4 regions of the Sporosarcina sp. P18a genome follow, and region 3 is predicted to be linked to each of the others. Evidence: riboswitches for the same ligand, from Rfam matches in the RefSeq annotation. Region 3 holds a riboswitch; each other region holds the start of a gene.
The links. A riboswitch is a leader RNA that binds a small molecule or an ion and turns the genes downstream of it on or off. The one in region 3 is predicted to bind S-adenosylmethionine.

Region 1 (4,648 bases), on a different contig from region 3:
AATGGAAAATATAGGTGAACGAGTGATATGAACAATTTCTTTAGATGAACTAGACAAAAATAAAACGAACCATTTATAAATGGTTCGTTTTATTTTTCACACTCGAATATAGTATTTCGCTTGCCATTTTTATTTACGTGCCCAATCAACAATTTCTTCAATATCCTTGGGATTCGTTCTACAGCAACCACCTATAATTTTTGCACCTGCTTCATACCACCGTTGAGCATTGGATATTAGTACTTCTTGGGTAAACGATTTACTCCACTTTTTGCTCGTTGCATCGTACTCCTCACCCAAATTAGGATACACAATAATTGGCTTGGAGGTTTTACCTTTTATTTCTTGAATTAATGATTCAATGTAGTTCGGTGATGAGCAATTCACTCCTATGGCAGCTACTTGCTCAACTCCATCTAGCCATTGTGCACAGTCAGAAATAGTGTCCCCATTGCTTACGTGAGATTCATCCTTAGCACTAAAACTGATCCAGGCATAAACGCCGGGGAACTCTTTTAATACCCTTGTAATGGCTTTAGCCTCTAAAAGACAAGGTATAGTTTCACATGCTAGGATATCCGCACCCGCTTCTATTAATATTCCTATTCGCTCCCTGTGAAACTCTACTAACTCGTCCTCGCTTACTTGGTAATCGCCTCGATATTCAGAACCATCGGCAAGGAACGCACCATATGGTCCTACTGAAGCCGCTACTAATGGTTTAGGTCGTTTAGGCGATTGATTAATCTCAGACCAAAACTCATCACGTGACTCGACAGCGATTTGAACAGATCTTTTAATTAAGGCAATGGCCTCTTCCCTAGATAAACCACTATCAAGATAGCCATCAATGGTCGCCTGATAGCTTGCAGTTATAGCACAATCCGCGCCAGCCTTAAAATATGCTGTATGTACTTTCCTAATTAGCTCTGGGTCTTCAATTAGCACCTTGGCAGACCATAAACGATCTTTCAAATTGCACCCATAACTTTCAAGTTCTGTAGCCATTGCACCGTCAGTAATCATGACAGGAAAATCATTTAAAATATGCTCTATTGGATTCATTTATAATCTTCCTTCCTAATAACAACTGCAGAGATAGACATTATAACTCCTATAAAACTTTACTTAAAAATCTTTTAGTTCTTTCAACACGAGGATTGCTAAAAATTTCTTTGGAAGTTCCCTCTTCAATAATTACTCCATCTTCCATAAAAATTACTCGGTCTGAAATTTCGCGTGCAAAGTTTAGTTCGTGTGTGACAATTAACATTGTATTTCCTTCACTTGCAACATCTTTTATAACAGCTAGCACTTCATCAACCATCTCTGGATCAAGTGAAGATGTAGGTTCATCCAATAAGAAAACTTCTGGATTAAGCGCCAGGGCTCTAGCAATACCAACTCTTTGTTGTTGACCACCAGAAAGTTGCACCGGATAAAAATCAAGCCTCTCCTTAAGACCAACCTTTTCAAGAATTTCTACACTTCGTTTTTTTGCATCCTTTGTATTTATATGTTTGACATTCGTTAAACCAATCATTACATTTTGTAGGACTGTTAAATTCTTGAATAAATTATACTGTTGAAATACCATTCCCGTTGACGTTCGCAGGGAAAGAATGTCGGCTTTACTTGCAGCTTCTACGTCTACACTTTCTCCATTTATTTCAATAATTCCGCTGGTGGGATGCTCCAAGAAATTGATGCACCGTAATAATGTCGATTTACCCGAGCCACTTGGGCCTAAAATAGCAACAACCTCGCCTTTTTTTATGGATAGATCAATTCCTTTTAACACATGTTGTTGGTCAAAGTACTTATGGACATTTTCCATTTTAATCATGCGGTAATCCCTCTTTCATATCTTCGGGCACGTTTTTCAATACGTACAAGCAATCTCTCAACTAGGATGCAAAGAATCCAATAAATAATGGCAGTAGCTATGTATACTTCGAAAAAGGCCAATCCCCGAGAACCAAGAATTTTAGCTTGACCCATAATATCAATGACTCCAATAATGAAAACTAGAGAAGTATCTTTGATTGTACTGATAAACATATTTCCTAGGTTAGGTATCGCAACCGCTAGGGCCTGTGGAAAGATAATTTTAAGCATCATTTGGGATGGTCGCATACCAATTGATTTTGCTGCTTCAAATTGACCTTTATCGACAGATTCAATTGCCGATCTAATTGTTTCCGATAAATAAGCTCCTAAATTAATAGAAAAGGCTAGTAATGCATATAACTCTGGCGGAATCACATTTACATCTACAAACTGAAGCCAACCATACTCAATTTGAAAATAGTAAATCACTTTCGGTATTCCATAAAAAACGAGATATAGTTGAACTAACAACGGTGTCCCTCTGATAAAAGATACATAGAATGAAGAAATTGTCTTTAATACAGGAACTTTATATATTTTTATTAGCGCTGCGGCAACTCCGATCAATAGGCTCAATATTAATGAACCTACAGCAATGCCAATGGTAACGGGTAATCGTGCAATAATTATGGGAAAGCTCTCTAGTAAGAAATTAATATCTAATAAATTTTCCATTTCGCATTCACTTCTCTCGCCTTATTCAGGGATGTATTCTCCACCGGTCCACTTCTTTGAAAGCTCAACTAATGTGCCATCTTCTTTAAGTTCTTTCAAAACCGGATCAATTAATACTTTCAACTCCTCTCCCTGCTCATTATCTTTAAAAACAATTCCCATATTGTCGTTTACGAGAGGTTGTCCTACCACTTCTAAATCTAATCCAAATTTGTCTATGACCGAGTTAATCATAATTGGGTCATTTACATAGGCATCAATACGGCCCGTTTGTATATCCTGCAAAATTTCTGAAGGATTACCACTTTCACTGTATTTTAGAATAATGTCGTTTTCTGCTTTTTTATTATACTCTTCCAAAAGTAACGTATAAGAATCGCCTGCCAAAGCCCCTACCTTTTTTCCTTCCAAGTCCTCCACAGTTTGAATATCCGTTCGTCCAGATTTTACAACTAGGACAGTCTCCGCCGCAAAATATGATTCATCAGTAAATAAGAATTTTTCTTCACGATCCGGTGTTTTAGCAACCTGATCAATCACTGCCTGAATTTTATTTGATTCTAATGCTAAAAACATACTATCCCAAGGTGTTGCAACAAAATCAAAAGTATAGCCATCTAGTTTCTTATCGATTTCTTTCATTACTTCCACATCAAATCCAGTGAGTTCATTCTTCTCATTAGCAAATGCAAAAGGAGGGTAATCATTCTGTGTACCAACTAAAATTACTTTTTCCTTCACTTCTTCAGTAGCTTCCTTATTGGAACAACCACTTACTATTCCATTAAACGCGAATAGTCCAATCATGATCATAAGTACACGAGATTTCCTCTTCATCTGTACCACTCCCTTATTTAATCTGTTGTTTCAAACATCTTCCAGAACTTCTAATACTGTTGAGAATCACTACATACTTGAATATAAAAAAACCTCTTTCACAAAAGAGGTTTTTCTATCTAACCTCATCTCTCAGAATTATGCATTCTGCAGGAATTAGCACCTTTCATAAAATGATGGTTGCTGGACGTCATTGGGCCTGTCCCTCAGTCTCTCTTGATAAGTTATCTATTTAGATTGTATTACGATAATATGTAAGATTCGGATTATTGTCAAGTGCAAATTATTAGTAACAATAGCCTTATCATTACTTTTTCTAGCAGAATACTCGGAAAAGAGATATATTTACCGAATAAGTAAATTTTAGTAACCATAAAATTGAATGAAAAAAGACCGATTCGGACGGTAACCATGCTATTACTAAAAAAACACCTAAACATCATTTACTTTTAATTGGCCTTTTAACAATTCTCCATAATCTCCGTGTGGAATTAATACTACTTAACTACTTACTTTGAAGAGAGGATAATGCCATTCTTATTTTTAAAATAGTATGTGTAGTATTTACTAGTTACATTATTTATACTAGCGTCGATTTCACCAGCAAATGCAACAACTTTAACGGATGAAGCAACCGATGTACGTGTTGAATAGTAAAAAGGAAAAGCGGGCCGCCACAGTTTCCGTCAACGATCATGTTGTAACCGTTCATCCACCTAAAGCAGACTAATGTAAAGTTGCTGGCGAATGTTATGCCTATGTCCAATATCTATCACCGCGTGTACCAACAAGCTACAGTGCTGTAGAGTTAAATACTTATATTGCTAGTCAACTTGCTAAAAAAGAAAAAACCGGTGACACAAAATATGCTAATGCTACGATAGAAGGCCCGTTAATAGGTATCGGTGTTACATTAAAAGAACACGGTAACTACGTATTAATACAAAGATCTATGTTGAACCACTAAAACGGGCCTATCCAGTTTATCTGGATAGGCCTGTTCATGTTTTATCAAGTAAGTAAATTGATTAAAATGGATTCGTAGCAATGAAACTGGCTGTTTTCACATACACATGTCGATTTAATTTCAATTGATTTACAATCACTTCAGCCATGTCTTCTGATTGAATCAATTTAGAGTCATCGTTTTCTTTAATTAAGTTTAAATCTAGTGCCAAATCCGTTGCGACAGTACTTGGCATTAAAGCCGAAACACGAATATTATTTCGTCGTACCTCTTGTGCTA
Region 2 (4,648 bases), on a different contig from region 3:
AACATGTATAAGATTGTTGCGTTGGCGGTATTAGCAGGAATTGTATTAGGTGCAGCAACTGGATTTTCCTTTGGAAGTAAAGAACTGGCGGGTATGTTCGCCGGAATGGCGGCGCTTACGTTTATCGCAGCACCGGCAGCGGTCGTCTATGCGAGTGAAAAGAAAAAATGGCATCAAGCTCATTAATAAAGAAAAGCATCCAATATAATTGGATGCTTTTTTGTATAGATTCAATCGGTCGTGTCTTGCTATGAATGAATTAAAATAACTCGAACTGTCATAGTTAAATTGACTGTTCGAGTTGTATTGTTTACTATTATTGAACTTTTACGCCTTCTACTACTTCTTTTGCAGCATAAAGGGCTTGTTTTACATCCGCAATCAAATCTTCTACATCTTCTACTCCCACTGAGAAACGGAGCAAACGGTCGTCTACTCCACGACGATTACGTTCTTCTAATGGGATATCCATATGCGTCTGTGTAGTCGGATACGTAATGAAGCTTTCCACACCGCCCAAACTCTCGGCGAATGAAATTAAGTTCATATTTTCAAGGAATGGCCCGACCCACTCACTATTTTGTACTCGGAATGATAACATACCACCGATTCCAGCGTAGAGCACGTCGGCAATAAGAGGTTCTTGTTCTAAATAAGAGACCATCATTTTCGCATTTGCATCATGCTGTTTCATGCGTAAATGCAATGTTTTTAGACCGCGTACGACAAGCCATGAATCAAGAGGAGACAATGTAGCTCCAATCGCATTATGATTGGTAAATAGACGTTCGCATAAATCCTCACCTTTTGCCACGACTAGACCTGCAAGCACATCATTATGTCCACCGATATATTTCGTTGCGCTATGAATGACAATATCTGCGCCTTCCTCAATTGGCCGCTGGAAATAAGGTGTTAAAAACGTATTGTCGACAATTAGCAATAAATCATGTTTTTTAGCCAATTCCGCATACGTACTAATGGCTATGTTTTGCATTAATGGATTTGTAGGCGTTTCCAAGAAGATCGCTTTTGTACGATCAGTAATCGCTTGCTCGACTTCTGAAACATCATCGAACGATAAGTAACGCGTCTTAATATTATACGTCTCTTCATATTGATTAAACAGGCGATAGGTACCGCCATATAAGTCTTCAGGCGCCAATAGTTCCGAACCTGTTTTAAATAAAGATAAAATAAGTTGAATGGCTGCCATTCCAGAACTGCATGCAAATCCTTGGTCACCTGATTCTAGGTTTGCAATTCCATCCTCTAGGATAGAACGCGTAGGGTTTTTTGTTCGTGTGTAATCATATCCCGTGGACTTGCCTAGACCTTCATGGTGGTACGCTGTAGACAAGTATATCGGTGTATTGACTGCTCCGGTTTTCTCATCACTGTGGTTTCCAAGTTGTACTAATCTAGTTTCTAATCCGTTGTTTGTCATGAATATCCATCCCCCCGGCAAAATAAAAAAGAACCTCTTCTTTTCGAATAGGCCCTCGAACATACAAGTGTATACAGTATTCTCATCTTCAAGGTGGTTGTCACCCTTGGAATTAGCACCGTGCCTGTGGCTGGTTGCTGAGACATCGCTGGGCCTATCCCTCCGTCTCTCTCGATAAGAATATTCATAATATAGGAAAAACTGTTGACGAATTTATTCTATCACGCAGATATACTAGATGCAAGTTTCCTTTTAACATCAGTTATTGATTTTTTGTTTCAGTAAAAGATTTGTTATACTGATAGATACTATTCATAATGGAAAGGAGATTTTCATTTTGGCTTGGGGCTATGTCGCATTGGCGGCTGTTATAGAGATCTTCTGGGTAGTCGGTCTTCGTTATTCTGAAACTGTAATGCAATGGACCGGAACGGTTATGGCGATTGTATTGAGTTTTTATTTCATTATAAAAGCATGTGAAAGATTACCTTCCGGCACGGTATACGCTGTTTTTACCGGATCTGGTGCCGCTGCAATCCTTTTAGTGGATATATTCTTCTTTCAAGCAGGTTTTACGTGGGTTACGCTGACCTTCATCGGATTCATCGTCATTGGGGTAGTCGGCATTAAGCTGACAACAGATGAAAAAGCCGATACAGAAGGAGGTGGCTGACAGTGGCGTGGGTATACTTAGTGATTGCCAGTCTCGGTGAGATTTTCGGTGTGGTGAGTATTAATTATTATTTACAGAAGCGTTCAATTAAAAGACTGTTACTAATTGTGGGGATTTTTGGTTTTGGTTTTGTTTTCCTGTCTCTTGCTATGCGCGAAATACAGATGAGTACAGCGTATGCGGTATGGACAGGGTTAGGAGCGGCAGGAGCCGTATTGATGGGGATTTTGATATTCAAAGAATCTGCTAGCATCAAACGTCTCTTCTTTTTATCGCTCATTATTTTCGGTGCTGTAGGCTTGAAGTTGTTCGGATGAAAGGGGAGTGGCGTAACTGATTTATTGGACAAATTTTGATTTTAATGAATGGATTGTAACAATAGCTGCTACAAAACAGGGACTGTGCTATGCCGGACTAGCTGAAGATAGTGTAGAACGTATGAAGGACTGGTCGTACCGGTTTGATACAGTTGACTTAATAGAAGATGAAACAAAGCTCGGAGTCTATATAAGCAAGATGAAGGAGTACTTATCGGGTACAACGAAAGATTTTTCAGCGATTCCACTTGATTTAAAAGGAACATCGTTTCAACTGCAAGTATGGGAAGCACTACAACGAATACCGTATGGTGAAACTATGACATATTCAGAAGTTGCGGTACAGATTGGGAAAGTGTCATCTGTTCGTGCTGTAGCATCTGCAATAGGTAAGAATCCTGTGATGGTTGTGGTGCCTTGTCACCGTGTTATTGCGAAAGATGGCAGTTTGTCAGGCTATCGTGACGGGATAAACCAAAAAGCGAAGCTGATTTTGCTTGAAAGTACTCTCACAAGGAAAAATGAATAACAGTATGAAGAGGCTGGGACATAGCTTAAAAAAACAGTCCGTTCCCCTACGCTACAAAAGGCACGCTTTCCGCGGGGCGCGCTTGAGCCTCCTCGTCGCTGGCGCTCCTGCGGGGTCTCAACATTCGCGCTGAATCCCGCAGGAGTCGGCCTTTTTCCGCTTCGGTACACTCTTGATTACTAACTAATTAAACTTTATAAATAAGTTTCAGTGAATTAAAAAAGGTATGAAGGTGTCTTCTCCTTCATACCTTTTAAGGTTTTGTCCCAGCCTTTATTGTTGCTATTTATGATGGCTGTCGCAAGATATTTGCAGACAACTTACGTTTATCTGTGGACATCTTCATTATAAAACCAACAACAATGATGATTGCAATGAGTAGCCAGATATTGAAAATTCCATGAATAATTGCCATTCCCAAGAAACCTGCAGTCAGCAGATAATAACTTAGAGGGAAGAGGACGCGTCGTATGAGTAGCCCTTCCTTGCCTATCAGACCAACTGTAGCCGAAGCAGCCACGACGTTATGCACACAAATCATGTTTCCGGCAGCGCCGCCGACTGCCTGCATCGCTACAACAATGCCTGCTTGAGCAGTATCAAGACCGATATTGCCTGCTGCGCCAAATTGGAACAGTGAAAACATCATGTTGCTAAAGGTGTTACTGCCGGCAATGAATGCGCCGAGCGCACCGACAATTGGTGCAACAATCGGCCAAAACTCTCCGCTTACGACGGAAACGCTTTCAGCTAAAATTAGCGGCATGTTTTCACCGACCAAAGATGCGCTATCTGCAGCCACTTTTCCGGCTGCCAATGAAGTATTCAAAAATATTTTAATCATTGGTACAGCAAATATTAATGCAACTCCTGCAGTAACAGCTGTGTGGAATGAATTCTTCCAAGCAAGTACGTACTCAGAAGGTTTCATACGATACAATAAATAACCGAACAATGAAGCAACAATAAAGAAGAAACCGGGCAGGAATAATGGTGTAGTTGCCGTTGTGATACCCGAACCGAATATATTCTCAAATTTGAGTGTGACAGCGGAATGTTTAAGTAAAGCAGTGAAGGGTTCAAGCGTTCTTGAAAGTACAAGCAAACCTGCTAGCACTAAATATGGCATCCATGCCTTCAAAGTCGAAATTCTACGGCTTTCATCCAGCGGTTTGGGTGCTTCGTGATTCAGTTTGCCGAACCAATCTTCCTCCCACTGTGTGCGCGGTGGGAAATCGAAAGTATCTTCTACTTTTGGCATGAATAAACCTTTTCTAGCAGCGGGGATCACAATGATTAATGAAATGAGTGCACCCAGCAAGGAAGGGAATTCTGGACCTAATGTAATTCCGATAATGAAGTAGGGAATAGTGAATGCTAGACCTGCAAACAACGCAAACTTCCACACTTTCAATCCTTCACGGAAGGACTTGGCAGGGCTGAAGAAGCGTGTCAGCAGGGCAGCCAGAAATAACGGAATCAAAGAACCAATTACTCCGTGAATTAGTACAGTATTCGTAGTAATTTGCAGTAGAAATTCGGGAAAACTCATGCCTACTTTTTCAAGTGCTGCCATTACAGCGGGCTGATCGGAAAGGCCTGTACTGACACCAATCTGAATAGGGGTTCCGATCGCTCCAAACGATACGGCTGTACTTTGAATTACTAATGACACCATAACA
Region 3 (4,648 bases):
AGAAGTGTACCTACGCGACCGATTGCACCAGGCTGGTCCATGTGTCGGATAAATAGTAAGTGACCGCTTGGAATCACATCTACTACATAATCGTCCACTTTTACAATGCGTGCTCCAAGGCCGTTTAGAAGTGTACCTGCAACTTTGCGAATACCTTTTTCAGTAACGATTTCTACTGATATTAAGTTCAAGAAGCCTTTACCAGTAGTTGTTTTTTGCTCATTCACTTTGATGCCATAACGATCAGCCAATAACTTCGCGTTTACATCATTAACTGTTTCTCCGAGATTACGCTTCAAAATACCTTTGACTGTGTTACGTGTTAATGCGCGCACATCGTAGTTTGCCAATTCACCAGCATATTGAATATTGATTTCATGGATAACCGAGTTCTGAATTTGGGATAAGAACATACCCAACTTCTCTGTAAGATCGAAGAATGGTTCGATTTTTGCCAATACATCACGGGAAACAGATGGCAAGTTTACTGGGTTACGAACCGAACCAATTGTCAAGAAGTTTACTACGTCACGGCTTACGTCAACTGCAACCGATTCTTGTGCTTCGAATGTACTTGCACCCAAGTGTGGAGTTGCTATTACTTCAGGTAATGTCAATAATTTGTGGTCAAGGAATGGTTCTTCTTCGAACACATCCAGTGCCGCGCCCGCCACTTTACCAGCAACAATTGCATCGTATAAAGCATCTTCATCAATAATTCCACCGCGTGCACAGTTGATAATTTGTACGCCGTCTTTCATTTTCTCGAATGCTTCTTTGTTGATCATTCTACGTGTTTCTTTAAGTAAAGGCGTATGAACTGTAATGAAATCAGCTACTTCAAGCACTTCATCTACAGTTCCAATTTCTATGCCCAATTTTTTCGCGATGTCTTCCGTTAAGTAGGGGTCATACGCCACTACATTCATACGTTGTCCTCTTGCACGTCTTGCAACTTCAGCCCCGATGCGGCCGAGTCCAATAATTCCCAAAGTTTTATCTTTCAATTCCACGCCAAGGAATGATTTTCTATCCCATTTATTGTTTTTCAACGAGTTGAAAGCTTGAGGGATTTTGCGTGCCATGGACATCATCATTGCAACTGTGTGCTCGGCTGCAGAGTTTGTATTGCCATCCGGCGCATTCACAACGATAATTCCTTTTTCGGTAGCTGCGTCCAAATCGATATTATCGACTCCTACACCTGCACGACCAATGATCTTTAATTGATCAGCTGCTTCCAACAATTCTTTTGTAACTGTTGTCTGACTGCGTACTAGTAATGCATCGAAATCTTTAATACGTTCTTTCAGCTGATCTGGTGTCAGGTCCGTCTCCATTACTATTTCAAAACCTTCTGCCTGTCGTAATGGGAAAATTCCGTCTTCGCTAAGTGGATCACTAATAAGTATTTTAAAAGCCATGATATTCATTCTCTCCTTCAATTGTTTGTAGTGGATTTTTTGTTGGAAAAGCTAAGTACAATTGATCGTCTATGTAAGTTGCGCGCTACCCCCCTTATAGGTAAAATAAAAAAGCCTTTCATCCCTTACATATAAGTAAGGGGCGAAAAGCTCAATAAACTAACGCGGTACCACCCTTGTTTTGCTGCAATTGCAGCCTTCATTCAGCATGCGTAACGTGCATGTGACGGATCAGCCTACTAAAATGTTCAGCGAATCAATTCGGAAGTGCCCCCAACCTCGGAATTTGCTAACTTTCACCACTGTGTCAGCTCTCTGGAAAATTCTTTTCAGGAAGGTATGTCTTCGTCAAAATTGTTTAGCAACTATTAATTTAGAATTAATCATAACACGTCAAAAACTATTGTCAATTGCTTTTCCAGAAAAAACGAAAAACCGTTAAACGCGAACGGTATTATTGAATTATTTGTGAACGTTCGTGTTTTGGGAGTTAATTATAAAAAAACATCTTGAATTTAATCAAGTGAAAGGAAATAGCATAAGTCGTCTGAAAGGAAGAAACGCAGGTATAAGTGTTATAGTGTGCGTATACTATTCATTTAGAGGAGTGTTGGAAATTGAAAAAGTTAGAATCTCTTGAGCAATTTGAGCAACTTAAACAAGAGGAAAAGGTGATTTTCTTATTCACTGCAGATTGGTGTGCAGATTGCAGAGTAATTGAACCATTCTTGCCGACATTGGAAACAGAATTTGCAGAGTATGAATTTGTTACAATTGATCGTGATGAATTTATAGATTTATGCAGTCAGTTGGATATATTCGGTATTCCTAGCTTCGTAGCATTCAGCGAAGGAACGGAGACAGGTCGTTTTGTCAGTAAGAATCGTAAAACTAAGGAAGAGATCGAAGAGTTTATTAATAGCTTAACGTAATGAAATGGTTGCCAGCGGGAAGATATGTGGCAATTAAACAAAAGGACTGAAGACAACTGCAGAAGTTGTTTTCGGTCCTTTTTATATAAGGAAATTAGCTACAAGAAGCTTTTATGTCGTGTATTACGTGAAATCTTTTAGTTGTTCCATAAGGATTTTAGCGCCTTGTGGACTGATATATATTCCGTTTGACAATAGTTTGTTTTCATCCATCACATCACCCGTGATAAAACATGCCCTGTTGATCTGATATTTTCTCAAAATGATTCTATCGTATTCTACGAAAATTTCAATCGGGTCGCCCTTATCGATCGACAAAGAATTTCGAAGTTCTTTTGGAATAACAATTCTACCGAGATGATCCACTTTACGAACAATACCTAAAGACTTCATAAGCTCCTCCTCGAAGAAAAGTAGTGGGTAATTTCTATTATACACCAAAACATATCATCTACAATTTACAAAACTTAAATGCGCAGAACAATTTGATAATTCTGCTATACAATTAATTTATTAATGCTATAATAGTCAGTAATTAAATATTTCTTATCAAGAGAAGCTGAGGGATTTGGCCTGATGAAGCTTCAGCAACCTCTGTGCATACAGGAAGGTGCTACCTCCAACAAGATTGTTGTCTTGAGAGATAAGAACGGTGAACGGTCAACCCTCCTTTTCTTATCCAAGAGAAATGAGGGCTTTTTTGTATAGAAATTGTAATAAATGAAAGTCAAGGGGGAAATAGAATGCCGATTAATATACCAAAACATTTACCTGCAGTAGAATTATTGAAAGAAGAAAAAATCTTTATTATGGATGAAGAACGTGCGACAACACAGGATATCCGCCCAATCAATATTTTAATTTTGAACTTGATGCCTGAAAAAGAGAAGACGGAGTTACAATTGCTCCGATTACTTGGTAATACACCTTTACAAGTGAATGTCACATTTCTTAATACAGCTAGCTATGTTTCGAAAAACGTCAGTCAGAATCATTTAGAAACGTTCTATACCACTTTTGAACATGTGAAAAATCGCCGTTTTGATGGCATGATTATCACGGGTGCTCCAATCGAACTTCTACAATTTGAAGATGTAGTCTATTGGAGGGAGTTGGAAGAAATCATGGAATGGACAAAAACGAATGTTACATCTGTCCTCCATATTTGCTGGGGTGCTCAAGCGGCTCTTTATCATCACTACGGAATTGAAAAGTTCGAGTTGCCAAAGAAATGTTTTGGAGTATTCTCACATGATATTACCGATCCGACAGTAAACTTGGCACGTGGATTCAATGATGTATATGTAGCGCCACACTCACGCCATACCGGAGTTTCATTAGAAGAGATAAAGAATCATCCCGATTTGACTCTACTTTCTGCTTCTGAAGAGGCTGGTGCATTCATTGTGATCTCAAATGATGCAAAACATATAATGGTAACTGGACATTTAGAGTACGATGCACACACATTAGGAGATGAATATGCCCGCGATTTAGAAAAAGGTGCGGACATTGATATTCCTGTAAATTATTATCCGAACGATGATCCGTCCAAAGAACCTATGAATACTTGGCGTTCCCATACGCATTTATTATTCTCGAATTGGCTCAATTACTATGTTTACCAGAAAACTCCTTATAACTGGAATTAAAAGAATTAGTGTATAAACTTCTATAGTTTGCACATACTCCCACTACTGGAGGTGTATGCAGTGAATATAGATGAATTTGGGCAATTAGCCTTTTGGGAAATGACATTGCGAACGGTGATCTCATTTGTTGTGCTGTTGATTTTGGCGCGTTTTATGGGGAAAAAACAAGTGTCCCAATTGACTTTCTTTCATTATGTGACAGGTATAACAATCGGTTCAATTGCGGCAAATTTGGCGGGAGAGTCTGAAACGCCATTCTTGAACGGCTTATATGGAATGGTTTTGTGGGCGACGTTGACAATTGTTGCCAACTTTTTATCATTCAAATCCATTAAACTCCGCGTATTACTCGATGATAAACCGATGATTGTCATTCAAAACGGAAAGATTTTGGAAGGTTCCATGCGTAAATTACGGTTGAGTTTCAATGATATAAATATGATGCTACGAGAGCAGTCGATATTTTCGATGAAAGACGTCAATTACGCGATATTCGAAACGAATGGTAATTTAAGTGTCATGCTGAATGCAGGTGAGAAATATGCGTCAAAGAAAGATGTCAAAGCACCAGCACCACCGCCAAAATATATTCCGACTGAAATTATTACTAACGGGAAAGTAGAAGAGAAAAACATGAGAG
Region 4 (4,648 bases), on a different contig from region 3:
GTCTTCAAGTCTGGTATATTTTTTACCGTATTCCTTTACATCCAACTATTATTTTTCCATCCAAGCTGGTTTACCGAAACCTTTAAATTCGGATTCAATCACTTCTAAAAACTGCTCAGATTCTACTACTTCAATAATGTCTTTCGCAAATTGCTTATCTACGTTTTCTGTTTTCACGGCTACAACATTACGGAACTGATCGGGCATATCTTCTAAAGCTAATGCGTCTAACAAATCCATATTTGCTGCAATTGCAAAGTTACCAGGTACTGCAGCCAAGTCAGCCCCCTCTACCGAACGAGGCAATTGCCCTGCTTCAACCGGCTGAATCACTAAGTTTTTTGGGTTCTCCGTGATATCTTTTTCAGATGCCGTTAATTGGTCAATGCCTTCATCCATTTTCACTAACCCTACATCTTCCAATACGTATAACGTTCTCGCAGCATTCACTGGATCATTTGGAATAGTAATAGTTGATCCCTCTTCAATTTCATCAAGAGATGTATATTTGTTTGAATAAATACCTAATGGCGCGGTCGGTACGATAATCAATTCAGAGAGTTCCATTTTATTTTCTTTCTCGAAGTTTTCCAAGTACGCGATATTTTGGAACAGGTTCGCATCTATATCTCCGCTATCCAACGAAATATTGGGTTGTATATAATCACTAAACTCCGTGATTTCAACGGTATATCCTTTTTCCTCAAGTCCAGGTTGTATTGCTTTTTTTAGCATGTCACTATAAGGACCTGCAGTTGCACCAAAGTGAATATTTTTATCGTCATCCGATTTTTCAGTAGACTTTTCTTCTCCACAAGCCGCTAATGCCGCAACTAACGCAGTTAGAATGAATGCAAGTACCAGTTTCTTCATAATCCATCTCTCCCCTATTATCTTTTATCTATCATTTTTGAAAAACGATCCCCACCAAATTGAATCAACTGCACCAGTACTATTAGAATGGCGACGGTGACAAGCATAATACTGTCATCATATCGGTAATAGCCAAAACGTATTGCGAGGTCCCCAATTCCACCTCCGCCAACAAATCCAGCCATTGCCGAATAGGCAACTAAGTTAATTAACGTCAGTGTAAGTCCTTGGATAATACTCGACTTTGATTCAGGCAATAACACATTCCAAATAATCATCCAGGGCGAAGCACCCGTTGAAATTGCTGCTTCTATAACCCCTTTATCAATTTCACGCATTGATGTTTCAACAATCCTAGCAAAGAAAGGAATGGCTGCAACGGAAAGCGATACACTGGCAGCTGCTGGTCCAATCGTACTTCCGACAATCAGTTTCGTCAAAGGTATTAGAGCCACAAGTAGTATAATAAATGGGATGGAGCGAATGATGTTGACGAGAAACCCAACAACCGAATTAATTGCACGGTTCTCTAAAAATAATCCTCTATCTGTTGTAAATAACAGAACGCCAAGCGGCAATCCAATAATCAGCGCAATCGTAAGCGAGATGCCGATCATGTACAATGTTTCACCAAATGCTTTTGTAATATCCGGCATGAGTTCCATGATGTGAGATAGATCAAACATGTTGTCGGATCACCTCCACTTGTGCGTTTTGTTCGAGTATGTATGCAATCGCTTGATCTACTTCTTCACACTCACCTTGTAATTCCATCAAGAAAATCCCAAGTGCTCGTTCTTGAATATATTCAATCGAACCATGCAGGAAGTTTCCTTTGACCTTATATTTCTGCATAGTATCGGAAATTACACCCTCCATCGCTACTTCACCTTTAAATGTGATTTTTATCAATGTACCGACCAAATTGGACATGACGGCTTCAGGAATGTCGTAAGACACCACACTGCTGATAAACTCCTTCGTTAATGGTTGAACTGGATGAGAAAAGATGTCATATACTTGCCCATCTTCTATCACTTTTCCGTCTTGCATAATCGCCATGCGATCACAAATCTCTTTTACCACATTCATCTCGTGCGTAATTAAAACAATGGTGATATTCAATTCTCGATTGATCTTTTTTAACAATCGTAAAATGGACATGGTCGTGTTAGGGTCCAGTGCAGATGTCGCTTCATCACAAAGCAAAACGGATGGATTATTGGCTAGTGCTCTCGCAATACCAACGCGTTGTTTCTGTCCCCCGCTTAGCTGGGCAGGATATACATTGCGTTTGTCAGACAGCCCCACCATTTCGAGAAGTTCCATTACGCGGCTCTCTATTTTATCTGAAGGCATTTTCGCTGCCTGTAAAGCGAATGCGATATTTTCAAAAATGGTCTTTTGACTAATTAAATAAAAGTGCTGAAAAATCATTCCGATCTTCAAGCGTGCCTGCCGAAGCTCGATCCCCGAAAGTTTCGTTAAGTTTACACCATCTATTAAAATAGTGCCGCTCGTTGGCCTCTCCAACAAATTCAAACAACGTATAAGCGAACTTTTTCCGGCCCCTGAATAACCGACAATGCCAAATATTTCTCCAGTCTCGATGTCTAGTGATACGTCATCTACACCTTTTATCACTTTTTCTTTTGTCCGATATTCCTTAGACAAATGTTGAATTTGGATCATATTCTCACTTCTTTCTACATTCAAGTAAATAATAATCATCAACAGTTGGTTATAGTTTATTTCTATTCTAAATAAAAAAATCTTTCATTTTTCTAAATGAAAGAGGGACTGAAATATTCTCAGCTTATCTCTCAGATGGAAAACCATACTGTAGGATTTGGCACCTTCCTTGTATCATTCAAGGGGTTGCTGGACATCATCGGGCCATTTCCCTCCGTCGCTCTTGATAAGAGATTGCTATTAAATTATATGCATAAAACATATACTAATCTGAATTAATAAAACTGTCAAGGTGAATAACGCCAATTTATTAGAATACCCGACTTATTCTATCAGTTTTAAATTCCATTGACTAGTTTTGGCAATCCTCTAGAATCGAATAACCATCCTTCTATTGAAAAGTCTAGTATGATCTATGTATACTTAACGCACATACCCTATCAAAGAAAGAAGGAATAGACTATGGCATTATCCAACCGATTACAACAACTCCCTCCGCATTTCTTTACATTATTATTAAATAAAATAGAAAAGGCTATGGATGAAGGCAGAGATGTGATTAACCTAGGACGTGGAAATCCTGATCAGCCAACACCTCCTCATATTATTAAAGCATTGCAAGAAGCCGTTGAAGATCCAGCTACACACGGTTACTCTCCATTTCGGGGGACACTTGCTTTAAAACAAGCAGTCGCTGAATATTATCAGCGTGAATACAATGTCACGATTGATCCCGAAACAGAAGTTGCGGTACTTGGCGGTACAAAAATAGGTGTCGTAGAACTACCTCTTGCTATTATGAATGAAGGTGAATTATTATTGCTGCCAGACCCGGGTTATCCTGATTACTTATCCGGCGTCAGCTTAGCAGGCATTCGATATGATACAATGCCGCTACGTAAGGAGAATGGATTTCTTCCTGAGTACGATAAATTAACGGATGATCAGAAAAAAGATGCCAAACTCATGTACTTAAACTATCCTAGTAATCCAACGGGTGTTACAGCCACACCCGAATTTTATGAAAAAACGGTGGCATTTGCCAAAGAACATCAGATTGCGGTCTTACAAGATTTTGCGTATGGTGGCATTGGTTTTGAAGGTAAGAAACCGATTAGTTTTTTACAAACTGAAGGAGCAAAGGAAGTCGGCATTGAAATGCTATCTCTGTCCAAAATGTATAATATGGCAGGCTGGCGAGTCGGTTTTGCAGTCGGCAACTCTGAAATAATAGAAGCATTAAACGTATTGCAAGACCATTTATTCACTGGCATCTTCCCAGCAATTCAACGTGCAGCTATTGAAGCATTGACGGGTCCCCAACAATGCGTCGAAGAGTTAGTGGCGCTCTATGAAGGTCGTCTGACGGTATTGCTAACGGAATGTGAACGCATAGGTTGGGACGTTACAGCACCTACTGGTTCGTTTTTCGCTTGGCTACCTGTCCCAGAAGGCTTTACAAGTGAAACCTTCGCCAATTTATTACTGGATAAAGCAGATGTCGCGGTATCGCCAGGGAACGGATTTGGTGTATACGGCGAAGGATATATTCGAGTCGGGTTGTTAGAAAGTGAAGAACGATTGCAAGAAGCGGTTCGCCGTATTGAAAAGCTCGGTTTATTTAAGTAACAAGAAATCATTCCGCTATCACCTCATTATATAAAAAGCCTCCTTACTCATACCAGTATTCCTGGAATGGCAAGGAGGCTTTCGCTTATATAAACAGATCATGTCCGCTATGAATTATCTAAAATGTATTAATCGAGTTCCACACTATCCAGTAATGCACGCACTTCATCTGTCGTATTCGTACTCATTAATTCATTTCTAAGTTCAGCCGCTCCACGGAAGCCTTTAATGTAAATCTTAAAAAAACGACGTAACGGTTTAAATAGCCGCGGTTCTAGTTCTGTCGAATATTTATCAAATAGATCCAGATGAAGACGCAATAGATCCAGTAACTCTTTATGATCATGCTCTCTCTTCTCTTTTTCAAATGCAAATGGATTATTAAAAATTCCGCGTCCAATCATAATCCCATCGACACCGTATTTTTCCACAAGCTCCAGACCCATTTGACGGT

Region 1: it holds a riboswitch for S-adenosylmethionine, as region 3 does, so the genes downstream of both, CSV75_RS11370 (transporter substrate-binding domain-containing protein) here and metA (homoserine O-acetyltransferase MetA) in region 3, are expected to answer to the same signal.
Region 2: it holds a riboswitch for S-adenosylmethionine, as region 3 does, so the genes downstream of both, CSV75_RS13490 (methionine biosynthesis PLP-dependent protein) here and metA (homoserine O-acetyltransferase MetA) in region 3, are expected to answer to the same signal.
Region 4: it holds a riboswitch for S-adenosylmethionine, as region 3 does, so the genes downstream of both, CSV75_RS13925 (methionine ABC transporter ATP-binding protein) here and metA (homoserine O-acetyltransferase MetA) in region 3, are expected to answer to the same signal.

What each region holds. Positions count from the first base shown of each region.
Region 1 is NZ_PDYQ01000003.1:340,859-345,506, forward strand. Features, by position in the region: gene mmuM (homocysteine S-methyltransferase) at 130-1,065, opposite strand; gene CSV75_RS11360 (amino acid ABC transporter ATP-binding protein) at 1,115-1,846, opposite strand; gene CSV75_RS11365 (amino acid ABC transporter permease) at 1,843-2,565, opposite strand; gene CSV75_RS11370 (transporter substrate-binding domain-containing protein) at 2,587-3,378, opposite strand; SAM riboswitch class I at 3,525-3,628, opposite strand; partial or broken gene CSV75_RS11375 (SDR family NAD(P)-dependent oxidoreductase) at 4,431-4,648, opposite strand, start outside.
Region 2 is NZ_PDYQ01000006.1:15,323-19,970, reverse strand. Features, by position in the region: gene CSV75_RS13495 (hypothetical protein) at 4-186, shown strand; gene CSV75_RS13490 (methionine biosynthesis PLP-dependent protein) at 317-1,447, opposite strand; SAM riboswitch class I at 1,527-1,628, opposite strand; gene CSV75_RS13485 (DMT family transporter) at 1,785-2,120, shown strand; gene CSV75_RS13480 (DMT family transporter) at 2,123-2,437, shown strand; gene CSV75_RS13475 (methylated-DNA--[protein]-cysteine S-methyltransferase) at 2,454-2,966, shown strand; gene CSV75_RS13465 (L-lactate permease) at 3,253-4,648, opposite strand, start outside.
Region 3 is NZ_PDYQ01000001.1:78,855-83,502, forward strand. Features, by position in the region: gene serA (phosphoglycerate dehydrogenase) at 1-1,424, opposite strand, end outside; gene CSV75_RS00430 (thioredoxin family protein) at 2,042-2,356, shown strand; gene CSV75_RS00435 (AbrB/MazE/SpoVT family DNA-binding domain-containing protein) at 2,480-2,749, opposite strand; SAM riboswitch class I at 2,900-3,006, shown strand; gene metA (homoserine O-acetyltransferase MetA) at 3,100-4,008, shown strand; gene CSV75_RS00445 (YetF domain-containing protein) at 4,075-4,648, shown strand, end outside.
Region 4 is NZ_PDYQ01000006.1:103,183-107,830, forward strand. Features, by position in the region: gene CSV75_RS13915 (MetQ/NlpA family ABC transporter substrate-binding protein) at 49-873, opposite strand; gene CSV75_RS13920 (methionine ABC transporter permease) at 891-1,559, opposite strand; gene CSV75_RS13925 (methionine ABC transporter ATP-binding protein) at 1,552-2,565, opposite strand; SAM riboswitch class I at 2,687-2,798, opposite strand; gene CSV75_RS13930 (pyridoxal phosphate-dependent aminotransferase) at 3,028-4,194, shown strand; gene CSV75_RS13935 (tRNA dihydrouridine synthase) at 4,323-4,648, opposite strand, start outside.